DNA from 3 places in the Bacillus jepli genome. Region 1 is predicted to be linked to each of the others. Evidence: predicted binding sites of a transcription regulator. Region 1 holds the regulator's gene; each other region holds the start of a gene.
What was found. The regulator CtsR, encoded in region 1, represses protease genes until heat stress. The targets are predictions, from matches to a motif close to ATGGTCAATAAAGGTCAAACA.

Region 1 (5,724 bases):
TAGAAACTGCCTTTACAGCCTCTTCCTGACCAATCACACGTGAATGAAGGATTTCCTCCATATTAAGTAATTTATCAGCTTCTGTCTGCGCTAGTTTTGATACAGGGACCCCAGTCCAGCTTGATACAACCATTGCAATATCATCCACTGTTACCTCTGAATTCTCTTGACCCTGTTTTTCTTTCCAGTTTTTCTTCGTTTCTTCTAACTGTTCACGAAGGCGTTGCTCTGAGTCACGTAACGAAGCAGCTTTTTCAAATTCTTGACTTTGAACGGCTGCATCTTTTTCCTTACGAACCTCTTCAAGCTTTAATTCAAGCTCCTTTAGATTTGGTGGTGCTGTATACGAACGAAGACGAACCTTTGAACCCGCCTCATCAATTAAGTCGATGGCCTTATCTGGTAAAAAGCGATCGGAGATATAACGGTCTGAAAGCTTAACCGCTTGAATGATCGATTCATCCGAGATCGATACTCTATGATGTGCCTCATAACGGTCACGTAGTCCTTTTAATATTAAAATAGACTCTTCTACAGATGGTTCATCTACCTGAATTGGTTGGAAACGACGCTCAAGAGCAGCATCTTTTTCAATGTATTTTCTATATTCATCTAAAGTTGTTGCACCGATACATTGTAGCTCACCGCGAGCAAGAGATGGTTTTAAAATATTCGATGCATCAATCGCACCTTCAGCACCACCAGCACCGATTAACGTATGAAGTTCATCAATAAACAGAATGATATTCCCAGCTTGGCGAATTTCATCCATTACCTTTTTCAAACGGTCCTCAAATTCTCCACGGTATTTTGTACCTGCAACTACAGTACCCATATCAAGGGTCATTACACGCTTATCGCGAAGCGTTTCTGGTACCTCATTGTTTACAATTTGCTGGGCTAATCCTTCAGCAATAGCCGTTTTACCAACACCAGGCTCCCCAATTAAAACAGGGTTATTTTTCGTACGACGGCTTAGCACTTCAATCACACGTTGAATCTCTTTACTTCGTCCAATCACGGGATCAAGGCTGCCTTCTCTTGCGATCGCCGTAAGATCACGTGCTAAGCTATCCAAGGTTGGTGTATTCGCATTAGCAGAACCACCGCCATGATGTCCTGATGACGACTCATTGCTCCCTAATAATTGTAAAACCTGTTGGCGAGCTTTATTGAGGCTCACTCCAAGGTTGTTTAACACTCTTGCAGCAACACCCTCACCTTCGCGAATTAATCCAAGTAGGATGTGTTCTGTTCCTACATAAGAATGGCCTAGCTTACGAGCCTCATCCATTGATAACTCAATTACCTTTTTCGCACGTGGTGTGTAATGGATGGTCTGTGAACCTTCCTGACCACGTCCAATTAGAGCTTCTACTTCTTTTTGTATTTTTTCAGGTCCTAACCCTAGTGCAAGCAAGGCCTTTGCGGCAATCCCTTCACCTTCGCGGATAAGACCTAATAATACATGTTCAGTTCCAATATTGTTATGTCCCAATCGTACAGCTTCCTCTTGAGCTAACGCTAACACCTTTTGTGCACGCTCAGTAAATCTGCCAAACATCATAACCCATCACCCTCCATGTCAGTAGTCTTATTATTTTCTAGTTTTAATCTTTCTCGAATAATAGACGCCCTTCTAACGTCCCTTTCATTTGGCCTTAATGCTCCACCAGCATAGACCTGCAAGAATCCAGGTTGAGTTAAAATCATGAGTTCATTAAGAATGGTTCTTGATATTTCTTTTATATAGCCAAGATCAATACCCAATCGAACATCTGATAAACACTTAGCTGCTTCTTTCGATTCAATAATCCTACTATTAGCTAAAACACCATAGGAACGAAATACTCGGTCCTCTAATTGTATGTTTGAAGTCTTCACAAGTGCTTCTCGAGCAGAGCGCTCTTGTGCAATCAACTGTGCAACCACACTCTTTAAGTCTTCTACAATATCTTCTTCCGTTTTACCTAGCGTGATTTGATTGGATATTTGAAAAATATTCCCTAACGCCTCGCTACCTTCACCATAAATTCCTCTTACAACTAGACCAAGTTGATTGATTGCTGGAATGATACGACTCATTTGATGTGTAAGAATAAGAGCTGGAAGATGCATCATCACGGAGGCCCTTAGTCCAGTTCCTACATTTGTTGGACAGCTTGTTAAATAGCCTCTAGTTTCATCAAATGCATAATCAACATGCTCCTCTATCCAATCATCTAGGTTGTTTGCAACCTGCAAGCCTTCCGATAATTGCAACCCTGGGAATAAACATTGTATTCGTATATGGTCTTCTTCATTAATCATGATGCTAATTTCTTCATTTTCGGATAAAAGACAAGCTCCTAATTGAAAGTTTTCGGCTAAATGTGGACTGATCAAATGCTTTTCAACCAATACCCTTTTTTCATTAGGCTGAAGCTCCGTCATTTTTAATAATTCAAATCCTCCAATTGAGGGAAAACTCTTTCCAGCAAACCCCTTTTGAAAGACATCGACTATTTGCCCAGCCTCTTCATTTGAATAAACCGTTGAGAAAGGTACATTTTTCAGATTTCGAGCAAGTCTAATCCGTGAACTTAAGACAATATCTGAATCAGGACCTTCTTGACTCATCCAAGCACTTAAAGCTTGATTGATAAAATGCTCAAGTGACATTGATTAAACCTCCCCTTCTGTGTAACCACTCAGTTTCTTTTCAAGATCCCTTACGTGGTCACGAACATCTGCAGCTTTTTCGAATTCCTCTAACGAAATATATTCCTGCATCTTTTGCTTTAGTTGTTCAATCTCTTTCCGAATATGGAAGGAGCCACCGATTCGTTTTGGAATTTTCCCTGTATGATGTGTATTGCCACTATGCAGACGTTTTAAAATTGGGGTAAGTTGTTTTTCAAAGGTTGGATAGCATTGCGAACAGCCAAACCGACCTACTTTTGCAAATTGTTGAAAAGTCATTTTACAGTTCTCGCATTGCAATACTTCATTTTTTTGAAAAGCATGTTGCTGTGAACCGGTAAGTGGCTCAAACTGAAGAAGTCCTGCTAATAAGTTATCTATTGAAAAGCCAGATGTGCCTGGAAACATGAACATCTCGCTTTTTTCTTGAGCACAATGTTCACAAATATGAACCTCTGTTTTTTCACCATTAATCACCTTTGTAAAATGAAATGTTGCAGGGCGTTGATTACATTCTTGGCATATCATGATAACACCTTCCTATTTAATCAAATGCGCCTTGGCGTATTTGCGCCCGATTTTTTTAGGCCCACACGAGGTGGGTCACAAAGACGTTGCCACAGGAAGTGGCGTTCTTAGTCTTTGATCCTCCTCTCGAAAACTTTCCTTTGAAAAATCGTGGCATCCGCCGGAGGCTTTACCTTTTATCTATACATGAGGGATGTAAGCATTGCCTTTAACATTCTTGCTCTTAATTCATCCCGATGTGGAAGCTCAATAAACAAGACAGAACGGTCAATCACACTTAACATGATCTTCGCTTCTCTTTTTGAGATCACTTCCTCCTCAACCAAGCGCAAAATAACGTCCTCAGCACTTGTTTGAGCAATCCGTTTATCGATAAGGCGTACGAGTTGCTTAATCAGTTGAGAGTCGTCATTTGTTTTCACTCTCATAATTCGAATGTAGCCTCCGCCACCTCTTTTACTTTCCACCAAATAGCCTCTCTCTAACGTAAACCTTGTATTTATCACATAATTAATTTGAGATGGGACACATTCAAATTTATCGGCAATCTCACTTCTTTTAATTTCAACTATAGCTCGATCACTTGTATCAAGAACACTTTTTAGATATTGTTCAATGATATCAGATATATTCCTCATTATGACCACACCTCACCTTGACTTTGACTATATTTGACTATAATTATAATATAAAATGACTGCACTAATTTTTCAACTGTTTCGCATGTGAAATTGAAAGTAGAAAAAGGGCAATCATTTACCATTTAAGGGCTTTACTATCCTATACTTTCCAAACCTGGTACCTCTCTAAACACCAAATTAAAAAATTTTTTGGACCATTTCCCGCTTAGACATTTCTTCATATAAGCGTAAACGCTCATTTTTACTTGCCACTTCTACATCAATTGTGTACTGGCAATTGTTTTCTACCTTATCCTTTGAATACTTAATATTAAAATCCTTCACCTTAAAACCATTATCTTTAAATAATTTTAAAATGAATGAAGACGAGGAAATATTTTCATGAATAATGATATGAACAACTTTTCGTTTTCTGGATTTAAAAAAGAACTCTTCAAATCGGTTTAGAAAAATTAAACTTAATAAAACTACAATTGTAGTTAATATGGCTGGCGCATACATCCCTAACCCGATTATTAACCCTAGACCAGCAACAACCCAAATCGATGCTGCCGTAGTTAGCCCACGAACCGTGGCATCCCTTACCAAAATAGTACCAGCACCCAAAAAACCAATACCACTAATCACATATGACGGAATTCGTGCCGGGTCAAAACGGACATTCGTACTCATCTCTAAATAAGGCTGAAACCCAAAAATAGACATCAGCATCATTAAACAAGAACCAACTCCAACCAGTAAATGTGTACGAAATCCAGCAGGGTGTTTATGTACTTCTCTCTCCAATCCAACTAATCCACATAATAACGCAGCCATAAAAATGCGAAGCGACATCGTAAAAAATTCTTGAGTTTGGAACGATGCAAAAAATTGTGCCATGTCACATCCCCCCTGTTCTATAGACATAGGCGACCTGTAAATTACTTATTCGATAGGAAATTTAAAATCCCCTTTAATTCAAATAAAAAAAGGTAGTGTTTTATCATTATACGATTCGTTCAAAAAGTTTATGAGTATCAAAAATACCTATTTTAAAATAGTGTTTCTGCCATAGGACCTAAGATGTTAATTATCATTAACAATGTAATTAATAATATAGATCTTTTTTGAAATGTAAAATTTAACACTGGTATATAGGGAGTTATCTTAATGACTAATGACCTGTATTGGTATATGGTTTGTCGATTCGTATATATGTATTATGTATGGGATTCTGGGAGGGTTGATAAAAACGATTATGTCGGTTGCTGCTTGCGGTTTATCATTTATTGGTTTGCGAGTGGGTGGTATACCGGTAATCGGGTTTGCGGTATACCATTTATCGGTTTACGGTTGCGTGATATACCGTTAATCGGGTTTACGGTATATCATTTATCGTTTTACGAATGGGCGATATACCGGTAATGGGGTTTGCAAATTTGGCGTTCGCTGGATCAGCATTACCTAACTTTTTGCCGTTATTAAAAGTGACAATCTAAAAAAGATTGTGTATTGGCTTGCGTTACCGATTCCTTCATCTAAATCATGAAACAGGAACGAATCAGCACTTTTCGTTACCCTTTCCTTCAATACAATTACAAAAGTGGAACGTTTAAGCCTTTTTAGTTACCAATCACTTGAAATCAATCTCAAAACAGGAACGATTCTACAATTTACGTTACTCTTCATCACTCAACATCTGTCAAACAAGTGCCACGTTCTTCAACCCCTAATATCCAAACAAAAACAAATAAAAAAGACCAACCATATCGGCTGATCTTTAGTGTGCCTAGCGACGTCCTACTCTCACAGGGACAAAGTCCCAACTACCATCGGCGCTGAAGAGCTTAACTTCCGTGTTCGGTATGGGAACGGGTGTGACCTCTTCGCTATC
Region 2 (5,724 bases), 3.1 Mb from region 1:
AGTGAAGCTAAGATCCAAAGTGGTAAGCTATTTGCCGTTTGTAATACTTTTTCCAAATTAAACATCCTCCTTTTCCATATTCTCCAAGTGTAAAATAATTCTCCTACATCTTTTCTTGAATTCCCCCTTTTAAAGTAAGCGCATTCAAAATATTTAAAGTATGAAATTCTATATATTCTAATTTTTATAGTAATTTATCGAATCAACTATTACAATGTATTATAATACATATATAATTCAGAAAAAACAGAACTTTCTATATATAAATGTCCTGGAGGTTAGAATGATAACAAAACAACTGCTCCTCTCTTTTTTAGAAAAAGGATTTGAGAAATGTTCGTATGAAATTTATGTTAAAAAACCTCATGATACTACCTTCCAACTCTTACACAAAAAAGGAACGTTAAAAAATGAAAATGTTAACCTTTTAAAATTGAATAAAGATGACAACTACACTATTTTTACGTGTGAGGAAGATTTGTATATCTCATTTTCTTACTTGAATGGGCATCAAGTGATCCTTCGCTCCAACTGTATATCATCTCCCTTCGATAAAAGAGATTTGGATTATTTGTATATTTGCTTTGAGTTAATGGACGCAAAAAACCAGATTCAAGCAAAAGATGTGGAATTGGATGTTTTGATTGAAGGAATACGCTCTGTCTCTTCTTCACTTGTTCTTGATGATTTGTTAGAGAAAATTGTTAAAAACGCATTGTCCGTAATACCTGTGGCAAATGCAGGGTACCTCCAACTTTATGAGCCTAGTGAAGAGATCATTATTACGAAAACAAGTGTTGGATTTGAACCCATCATTGGAAAACTTAGAATGAACATTGGAGAATCTATAACTGGGATGGTTTTTAAGGAAGGGAAACCATTAATCTACCATTCTACAGAACAGATTTATAAAAAAATGAGCGATCATTCCATTTCTCCTGAAAACTTACAGATTATCAATTCATCATCAAAAGGAAAAATTATTCAAGCAATTGTAAGTGTACCGATTTCTATTGGGGACCAGCGTATCGGGGTGATGACCATACACCAATTTGATAAGAAAGGGAGATTTACTGAAGGTGATGTACGACTTTTACAAGGTTTTGCATCACAGGTAGCCATTGCTATCCAAAATGCACGCCTTTATACAGAAGTGAATGAAAAATTACAAGAGCTTTCAAAAAGAAACGAAGTTCACAATACCCTTATTAAATTCTCTCTCCAAAATAAAGGGTTAAAGACAATTGTAAAAGAAATAGGCAAAATGATAAATGGGAAAGTTTCCTTTTATGATTACTTAGAAAATGATTGGTACCATAATCAAGTCAATCAAAAGAATGATTTTAGCGTTGATGAGATTTCTAGAATATTTAAAAGGAGAAGACATCCTGTTTTCGTAGAATTACGTAAGCCAAAAGAAGAAAAGTACTATTTATATCCCATTATCAATGGTACCATCTTTCTCGGTTGTTTTATTTTGCCCTATTCTACTACTCTATCGATCATTGATCGGATTGTAATTGAGCAAGGTGGAGCCATTCTAGCCCTTGAACTTGTAAAGAAACATACATTAGAAGAAATTTATTATAAGAAGACGCATGAATTTTTTAATGAGGTTATTAAAAGTAGAGATCCAGAAGCTCTTATTGCAAAAAGAAAGGAATTCAATTTAATTCCTTCCCACTCCTTTTTTGTTACAGTAATCGAACTTGTGAATTATAAGGATTTATATAAGCTTGGGGCAGATATTCATAGTATCATCTCATTGATTAAAAAGAATATTCTACAGGTGAGGCTCATTTATGGATTTCATAATAAAATCATGGTGCTCGTTTCATTAACTGATAGTACTTCAGTTGATGATTTGATAAAAAGACTGACGACCATTATTCACAACTGGACGAATAATAACGACTCATTCGTATGTGTCGGTGTCGGTTCAACTAAAAAGGGAGCTTATCACATAGGGAAAAGTTATGAAGAGGCAAAGAAGTCCGTTGCCTATCTAATTAATAAAAAAGAAACAGGCATCATTACCTATGAAAGTATTGGGGTTAATCGGTTATTTATTAATCAGGACACGAATGAAATAGAGGAATTCATAAATGGCTTTTTTCAGCCCTTGAATACGGCAAGGTCGAGGAAAAATGACCTTGAACTAACATTGTTAACCTATATAAAATTAAATAAGTCCATAAACGAAACAGCTCAACATCTTCACATTCATATTAATACGTTATATCAACGCCTAAAAAAAATCGAGGAGATTCTTCATTTACGTTTTAATGACCCAAAAGACTTTCTGAAAATCCAGTTAGCCTGTCACTTAAAAGAATCATTCGCATACTCTGATGAGGTTCATTAAAATAAAGAGGTTCCCTTACGAACCTCTTTATTTCTTCGAAAGCTGTTTCATTGGCCTTGCCAACAGAATTAATAAGATCAAACTCATATACCCAAACAATGGATATAAAAAAGAGATCAATGCCCCGTAGCCTAACTGGCTTAGACAATAGGCGATGGACAAAACACCGAAAACAATTAAGATTGACGGGAGTTTGATGACATTTTTCAATTGACGCTCAAGCCCAAATAAATTACCAATTACTGAAGTAAAGATTTCTCCATAAATCACAAGGATGTACAACCACGAGAAAGCAGCCATGAAGTTTTTCATAACCTCAGCCATTGGAATCTCAAAGGTGTGAATATTTGGGAGTGCCGACAAGGATATATGGCTTGTTAATAAAATCAGACATAATGCACCCCCTCCTATCAATCCACCCCATCTTAATGTTTTTTCATGTTCTATTTCTTTAGCAAGTGGTACCAAAACTGGCATCGCCATGGTTAAGTTAAATGCAGCATATAAAAATGGCGAAATCATCCAATTATAGCTTGATGATTCTAATTCAGGTTTACTTATTAAACTTGTTGCATCCGTAAAAAGAACTTCTACTGCTAACACAACACTGAAGAAAATCATGATCGGTACAACAAACATGTTCACACCAAATAACCCTTTGACCCCATATATCAATACAAAAATGGAAAGTGCACTCGTCACAAAAATTCCAAGCTGATACGACAGCCCTAATTGTTCATAAAAGACAGCACCCGCTCCCGAAAGCATGACCGAAGTTACCCCTATCAATACAAGAAGCATCAATCCGTTCACAAAAAACCCTGCTTTTTTTCCAAACAAATATTCATTAAATTCCTTATACGAATCAGCTTGAATTCGGTTTGCGATGATCATGATTCGAGTTCCTAACCATATAAATAAGAAACCACTGATTCCGATTCCGATCAAACCGTATAGACCATATTGGGTAAAAAATTCAACGATTTCCCGACCTGTTGCAAAGCCTGCTCCTACGATTGTTCCAACATAAACAGCACCGATTTGAAATGCTGCCCCCCAATTTCCTCGCACAAATAGCCACCTCATTTTTCTGTCTTACTTGATTTATATGTACAAGTTCCAAAATTAAGACGAGCTATTCCTTCGTTAACCGTGGCAAAAATTTCTAGTACTTTTTACTTGAAAGTCAAAGATAGTCAAAGTATAATATAGACATAAGGTCAAAGATGGTCAAACATCACAAACGACCTATTTTATTTAAGCCACACGATGTGGGTCAGTCTTTTATCTTAAATTGGTCAAAGATAGTCAAATTTCAAGGAGGTAGTTGTTTATGATTTGTCAAGCATGTAATAAAAATGAAGCTACGGTTCAGTTGCACGTACAAGTGAACAATGACAAGCGACAAATTCAACTTTGCAGTGAGTGTTATGCGAAGGAGAAGAACAACATGAAAATACCTTCAGGAATGTACGGTTTCCCTAATTTTACATTTGATGATCTATTTAAAGGCAATGCTTTTGGTCAACAAATGGGAATCAATCAACAACAAACACAACCAAAACACGGAGGAAATGGCGGAGGTCTTCTCGATCATTTTGGTCGAAACCTTACTCAAATGGCGAAGGCTGGACTTATTGACCCAGTGATTGGCCGTGACGAGGAAATCCACCGTGTTATTGAAATCTTAAACCGCCGTAATAAAAACAACCCTGTTCTAATTGGGGAACCAGGGGTAGGTAAAACTGCAATTGCAGAAGGATTAGCCCTACAAATTTCTGAAGGAAAAGCGCCAAGTAAGCTTTCAAATAAACAGGTTTATTTACTAGATGTCGCATCACTCGTTGCCAACACTGGTATTCGTGGTCAATTCGAAGAAAGAATGAAGCAACTCATTGCTGAGCTTCAAAAGCGTAAAAATATTATCTTATTTATTGATGAAATTCACCTTTTAGTAGGCGCAGGTTCTGCTGAAGGTTCAATGGATGCAGGTAATATTTTAAAACCTGCTCTTGCACGTGGCGAACTTCAAGTTGTTGGTGCCACAACATTAAAAGAATACCGACAAATTGAAAAAGACGCTGCACTTGAACGTCGTTTCCAACCTGTAACAGTGGATGAACCTACAGTTGACGAAGCGATTCAGATTCTTGAAGGTATTAAAGGAAAATATGAAGATTTCCATGGTGTAAAATATACAGATGAAGCGATCCGTGCCTGTGTAACATTATCACATCGATACATTCAAGACCGCTTCTTACCAGATAAGGCAATCGACTTGCTTGATGAAGCTGGTTCAAAAATGAATTTAGCATCTGGAGGCACAAATCCAAAGGATATTGAAGCAGAACTTGCAAAAATCGCTGCTGAAAAAGAAAAAGCAGCCGGGGAAGAAAACTACGAATTAGCAGCAAAATTAAGACATCAAGAAATTCTGCTAGAAAAACAATTAAGTAATCCGGAAAACAAAGAAGAGCATGTGATTGATGTAACCAATATCCAACAAATTATCGAGAAGAAAACCGGTATCCCTGTTGGTAAGCTTCAAGAAAATGAACAACAAAAAATGAAACATCTTGCTGACAACCTTGCGAAAAAAGTAATCGGTCAAGAAGAAGCTGTTACAAAGGTTGCAAAAGCAGTTCGTCGTAGCCGTGCTGGTTTGAAGGCTAAAAATCGACCAATCGGTTCCTTCCTGTTTGTCGGACCAACTGGTGTAGGTAAAACAGAATTAACGAAGACACTTGCTGAAGAACTATTCGGTTCGAAAGATGCTATGATCAGACTTGACATGAGTGAGTACATGGAGAAACACTCTGTCTCTAAAATCATCGGTTCACCTCCTGGATATGTAGGCCATGAGGAAGCAGGACAACTTACTGAAAAAGTTCGTCGTAACCCTTATAGCATCATCCTTTTAGATGAAATTGAAAAGGCACATCCTGATGTTCAGCATATGTTCCTTCAAATTTTAGAAGATGGCCGTTTAACAGACAGCCAAGGACGTACTGTAAGCTTCAAAGATACTGTAATTATCATGACAAGTAACGCAGGAAGTGGCGGACCTAAGAAGATTACGGTTGGCTTTGAGAAAGCTGATACAGATGTATATAAGGAAACATCTATTCTTGATTCACTAGGTTCCTTCTTCAAACCAGAATTCTTGAACAGATTTGATGCCATCATTGAATTCAAACAGCTTGAAAAAGAACACTTAGTACAAATTGTTGACCTTATGTTACATGAGCTTGAAGCAACTCTTAAAGAACAAGATGTAACCATCACAGTTGATGATGCCGCAAAACAAAAATTAGCTGAGCTAGGCTACCACCCAGCATTTGGTGCACGTCCATTACGCC
Region 3 (5,724 bases), 1.1 Mb from region 1:
TCGTCGAAGAAGGTATGTTTAATTGGTCACGGTATTTTGCGATTGTTCGTCTTGATACAAGAATACCATGCTTCTCCTCAAGTATACTGACAATTTCTTGGTCTGACAAAGGCTTTTCCTTATTTTCCTCTTCAATCATCTGTTTAATAACATTTTTCACTTGGGTAGATGACGTATCAGTTTCACCCGTTGTCTGGATATTTCGACTAAAGAAATACTTCATCTCATAAATCCCAAATGGGGTTTGAACAAATTTATCCTTTACCGCTCGGCTAACTGTTGATTCATGGATGTCTAAAGCATCGGCAACATCACTCATAATGAGCGGTTTTAAATGTGCTGGTCCCTTTATAAAAAAGTCCATTTGGCGTTTGATAATTTCACTCATGACATTTTGCAAGGTCATTTTTCGTTGCTCCAAACTTCTCATGATCCACTGACACTGATCTACTTTTTCCTGAAGATAGGACTTTGTTTTGCTATCCTTTTCCTCTAAAAAATGCTGATAATATTGGAGGTTCAACGATACCTTTGGCAGGTATGAGTCTTGCATTTTCATTGAGACTACACCGTCTTCTACCAAAATATCGAAATCCGGTACAATATAATGTGCTTCCCCACCATGAAAGGCAGCTCCCGGTCTTGGCTTTAGCGTTTGGATAAAATCAAACACCTGCTGTATATCAAAAAGCTTTACATTTAGGTCCTTCGCGATTTCCTTCCATGACTTTTCGGCAAATCGTTCAAAATGGTCTTGTATAATCGTTTCCGCTAAACTGTTTCGCTTTGGAAGTGCCTTCAATTGCAGGAGAAGACATTCCTGTAGAGACCTCGCTCCTACCCCAATCGGATCCAAGCTTTGAACAATGCGAATCGCATTTTCAATGGTTTCTGTATCGGTATTGAGATCCCTCGCTATTTCCTCTGTAGGAAAATACAAATATCCATTGCTGTCGAGTAACTGGATGATATATTCACCCATCCGTTTTTTCGTGTTATTAATTTTTGTATAAGAAAGTTGTGTTAGCAAATGCTCATATAAAGTTGTTTCTTTTTTACCGATATAGTCGATTGGATTTGTGTACGTATCTTTAGTGACCTTCATTTTTTTGGGTCGATCAAAATCTGATGGTTTTACATCAATGAGGGGATTCTCTAGTGTCTGTTCTTCTAGAAATTTAGTCAAATCCAAAGATGAATATTGTAAAAGAGTTATTGCCTGCGTTAATTCCTTTGTCATGACTAGCTTTATAGATTGCTGTTGAAAAAGTCCAGTTTGCATATTCACTCATGGTTCCCCCTTCCTTTGAGTTGTTCTAGTGTAATGGAAGCGTTTACTTTTTTATTTACAATTTAAATTACCTTTTTGACTAAAAGGTTACATCTTTAATTTTATCTTACTTCTATCGTATCGAAAAAGTTAAATTTTAGCACGCATTTTTATTCATTTTTTGAAAGAATCTACCTTAAAGAGGTGATTATTGTTGAAAAAGAATGAAATCATATACACAGGCCCAGTCACTGGAACACTGGACGAAGCGAAGAAAAGTAAAAACAAAGAAGAGTTTACCTCAGAGTTCGATCCGATTCAAACGATGTGGGCTGTGAATCCAGTTGATGCGGACGTGTATGACGGAACTTTGGGGTATAAGGATAATTAGAGGTTGGATTTGAGGTGGTATATCGGAGTGTTCTCTGATATACCACTCTTTTCTAGATTAAACGAGGGAAAATTGCTTTCAAAATAGTTTTTTGCTATCACCTTTTCAACATTTATCCAAAAGTCATTTCTTAATTATGGTTTTATATAAGGAGTTTTTCCATTTCCATCCAAAAGCATCAACATATATACGTTATATCTCATGACTTTTTCAAAATTTCTCCAATTGTCTTTTCATATTATAGTTTTATGTTAGAGGCTTTTCCACTTTCATCCAAAAGTCTTAGCATATACACGTTATATCTTATGGCTTTTTCAAAATTTATCCAATAGCTCTTTCATATTTCGGTTTTATGTTAGGACTTTTTCCACTTTCATCCAAAAGTCTTAGCATATATATGTTATATCCCATAGCTTTTTCAAGATTTATCCAATAGTTCTTTCATATTTCGATTTTATGTTAGAGTTTTTTCACTTTCATCCAAAAGCCTTAGCATATATATGTTATATCCCATGGATTTTTCAAAATTTATCCCATAGTCTTTGCTTTCCTCTTTTTCTTCCAAAAACTTGTTTTTATTTTCTTAATTGTTCACCCAGATTAATTAAGTCAATATTTTGTTTTATCTAATGGCAACAATCTTTTAAAAAAGAGCCTCAATCATATAGTGCACACACCATCCCTAAATTAAGTTCTTGCATTCAAATAAGTTCTATCCTATAATGATGAGTGCAGTTTTATCTAAAACATGCCCTCGTAGTGTAGTGGATAGCACAAGAGATTCCGGTTCTCTTATCGTGGGTTCGAATCCTGCCGAGGGCGCTATTGAAAACCTGTTTCTAATTAAAGAGACAGGTTTTTTCTTTTTCAATCAATTCTTCGGAACCAAGAGAACCGTCCCTGTGGTTCCATGTTTAAAATACGTTAAATCGGTTATGATGGATTACGTATGAAATTTTGATTTTTTCCGTCCATAAAGAGGTATGGGATAATCGTTTGTAGAATAGTATAAGTTAGTAAAGCGAATTGTTTGACCTTTACTGACCTTAATTGTATGATGGAAATACATAACAAACCTTTTAATTTGTTTGAAGGAGGAAATAAAATGAATTTAATACCTACAGTTATTGAGCAAACAAACCGTGGAGAGCGCGCATATGACATCTACTCACGTTTATTAAAAGACCGTATTATCATGCTTGGAAGTGCGATTGATGATAATGTTGCAAACTCAATCGTGTCTCAGTTATTGTTCTTAGCCGCTGAGGATCCTGAAAAAGATATTTCTTTATACATCAACAGCCCAGGTGGTTCAATCACAGCTGGTATGGCGATCTATGATACGATGCAATTTATCAAGCCAAAGGTTTCTACTATTTGTATCGGTATGGCTGCATCTATGGGTGCTTTCTTACTTGCTGCTGGTGAAAAAGGCAAGCGTTTTGCGCTTCCTAATAGTGAAGTTATGATTCACCAACCACTTGGTGGCGCACAAGGGCAAGCAACTGAAATTGAAATCGCAGCAAAACGTATTCTTTTCTTACGCGAAAAGCTAAACCAAATTTTATCAGAGCGTACTGGTCAACCATTAGAGGTTCTACAAAGAGATACAGACCGTGACAACTTCATGACGGCTGAAAGAGCAATGGAGTATGGTCTCATCGACAAGGTTATGTACCCTCAAGATAACACTAAATAAGAGTAAAAAATCCTCTCACTTCATATCGTGAGAGGATTTTTTTATGCTTCTTTTTGAACAAAATCAGTTAAGGCTTCAACCGCAGCTTCTTCATCATTTCCCTCTGCGATTAGGGTAATTGTTGCACCAGATCCAATCGCTAAACTCATTAGCCCCATTATGCTTTTAGCATTTACCTTTTTCCCATCCTTTTCTAAAAAGATGTCCGCAGAAAATTTATTTGCTTCTTGGACAAACATTGCTGCAGGGCGTGCTTGTAATCCCGTTCTTAATACAACCTCTACATGTTTTTCAACCATTTTTCTTCCTCCTCAAATTTGTGTGCAATTCTTAAGTTGTTTGTTTTTTTCTAATTAGTTTTCTATTATTACGTAGAATAAACCAAAAAGGTTTCAAAATGACAGCGCTTTATTTCTTTCCAGGTGAGCAAGGCCCTCACTTGATAGATTGGCCTGCACGGAGCTTGTCGGCAATTTCATCAATTTTTCGAAGTCGGTGGTTAATCCCGGATTTGCTTATCTTTCCGGATGTTACCATTTCACCTAACTCCTTTAGAGTGACATCCTGGTAGGCGACTCGGAGCTCAGCAATTTCTCTTAACTTATCTGGTAAAATGCCAAGACCGACTGTTTCATCAATATAGCGGATATTTTCTACTTGACGAATGGAAGCGCCGATTGTCTTATTTAAGTTTGCCGTTTCACAGTTCACAAGGCGGTTCACTGAATTTCGCATATCGCGAACAATGCGTACGTCCTCAAATCGAAGCAATGCTTGGTGGGCGCCAATGACATTGAGGAATTCTGTGATTTTTTCCGCTTCTTTTAAGTACGTAATAAAACCTTTTTTACGTTCTAATGTTTTGGCGTTGAGATCAAAAACGTTCATTAATTCACAAAGAGAATCATTATGATCTTTATATAATGAAAAAATCTCAAGATGGTACGAGGATGTTTCAGGATTATTAACTGAGCCCCCTGCTAAAAAAGCTCCACGTAAATAGGAGCGTTTGCAGCATTTTTTCGCAACAAGTGCCGGAGAGATTTCTTGTTGCAAGGAAAAACCTTCAAAAATCTTTAAGTCTTCTAAAATATCCTTTGCGTCCTCAATAAGCCGAACAATATATACATTGTTTTTCTTGAGTCTCATTTTTTTTCGAACGAGGAGCTCAACACCCACATTATAGCATTTTTTAAGCAATGTATAAATTCTTCTCGCAATAGCGGCGTTTTCCGTTTGGATATCCACCACTACTTTTTGATTGGAGAAGGAAAGTGCGCCATTCATTCGAATCAAAGCGGAAAGCTCAGCTTTTGCGCAGCAATCTTTGATGTCTAGGTTTGTCAGTTCTTTTTTCGTCTCTGATGCAAATGACACAGGTTCCACCCTCCTTTTATCATGAGGGTGATTGTTTCAATCACCCATTTTTATTTTCTGCAACCATATTATATAAAAGATTTGCTACTTTTGTTGTATCATGTCTAATCACATCGTTATCATATGAAATTATTTTATCATTAATGATGGATAGACCTAAAGTAGAAAGTCTTTCTACGTCATACACAACAGGCTTCGCTAGTTCTTTTGCATACTTTTCTTTGATGCGCTCTGGGATATCACCATCATTGACCAAAATGGTATCAATAAACCTTAAGCCCATATGATCAATTAAGGCTTGAACGTGGTCGCTCGCTGTATAGTTCAAGGTTTCCCCTGCTTGTGTCATCACATTACAAATATAGACCTTTTTTGCCTTTGCTTTCACGACCTCATCGCCAATTTTGGGTACAAGCAAATTTGGTAATATACTTGTATAAAGGCTGCCAGGCCCAATGACAATCATATCAGCCTGACGAATCTTTTCAATCGATTCGTTTAGTGGCTCCACATCATCCGGTGTTAAAAAGACACGTTTGATCTTTTTACCGGAGTATGGAATTTTTGACTCGCCTGTAACAATAGTACCGTCTTCCATTTCAGCATTTAAAACGACACTTTTATTCGCTGCTGGGAGCACTTTTCCTCTTACTTTTAGGACTTTACTCATTTCAGTTACTGCGTGAACAAAATCACCAGTTATCGTTGTCATTGCCGCAAGGATCAAGTTTCCAAGTGAATGACCAGATAAGCCATTTCCACCTGCAAAACGATGCTGGAACAAATCCTCAATCAAGGGCTCCACATCTGATAAGGCAGCTAATACATTTCGAATATCACCAGGTGGTGGAATATCCATCTCATCGCGAAGACGACCAGAGGATCCCCCATCATCCGCTACCGTTACAATGGCTGTAATATCAACTGGCTGATATTTTAACCCTCGTAAAAGTACGGAAAGGCCAGTACCTCCACCAATGATGACAA

Region 2: ABC371_RS20790 (ATP-dependent Clp protease ATP-binding subunit) is a predicted target of CtsR. The motif match lies at 3,582-3,602, and genes of this name have one in related genera.
Region 3: clpP (ATP-dependent Clp endopeptidase proteolytic subunit ClpP) is a predicted target of CtsR. The motif match lies at 2,689-2,709, and genes of this name have one in related genera.

The regions. Positions count from the first base shown of each region.
Region 1 is NZ_JBDFMO010000001.1:963,096-968,819, forward strand. It holds gene clpC (ATP-dependent protease ATP-binding subunit ClpC) at 1-1,567, opposite strand, end outside; gene mcsB (protein-arginine kinase McsB) at 1,564-2,661, opposite strand; gene mcsA (protein-arginine kinase activator protein McsA) at 2,665-3,210, opposite strand; gene ABC371_RS04990 (CtsR family transcriptional regulator) at 3,387-3,851, opposite strand; gene ABC371_RS04995 (MgtC/SapB family protein) at 4,029-4,730, opposite strand; gene ABC371_RS05000 (hypothetical protein) at 5,001-5,255, shown strand; rRNA gene rrf (5S ribosomal RNA) at 5,618-5,724, opposite strand, start outside.
Region 2 is NZ_JBDFMO010000001.1:4,071,307-4,077,030, forward strand. It holds gene ABC371_RS20775 (DUF5058 family protein) at 1-65, opposite strand, end outside; gene ABC371_RS20780 (helix-turn-helix domain-containing protein) at 284-2,365, shown strand; gene ABC371_RS20785 (YkvI family membrane protein) at 2,393-3,436, opposite strand; gene ABC371_RS20790 (ATP-dependent Clp protease ATP-binding subunit) at 3,699-5,724, shown strand, end outside.
Region 3 is NZ_JBDFMO010000001.1:2,038,630-2,044,353, reverse strand. It holds gene rpoN (RNA polymerase factor sigma-54) at 1-1,282, opposite strand, end outside; gene ABC371_RS10265 (hypothetical protein) at 1,485-1,661, shown strand; tRNA gene ABC371_RS10260 (tRNA-Arg) at 2,412-2,483, shown strand; gene clpP (ATP-dependent Clp endopeptidase proteolytic subunit ClpP) at 2,767-3,360, shown strand; gene ABC371_RS10250 (HPr family phosphocarrier protein) at 3,402-3,659, opposite strand; gene whiA (DNA-binding protein WhiA) at 3,796-4,737, opposite strand; gene ABC371_RS10240 (gluconeogenesis factor YvcK family protein) at 4,778-5,724, opposite strand, start outside.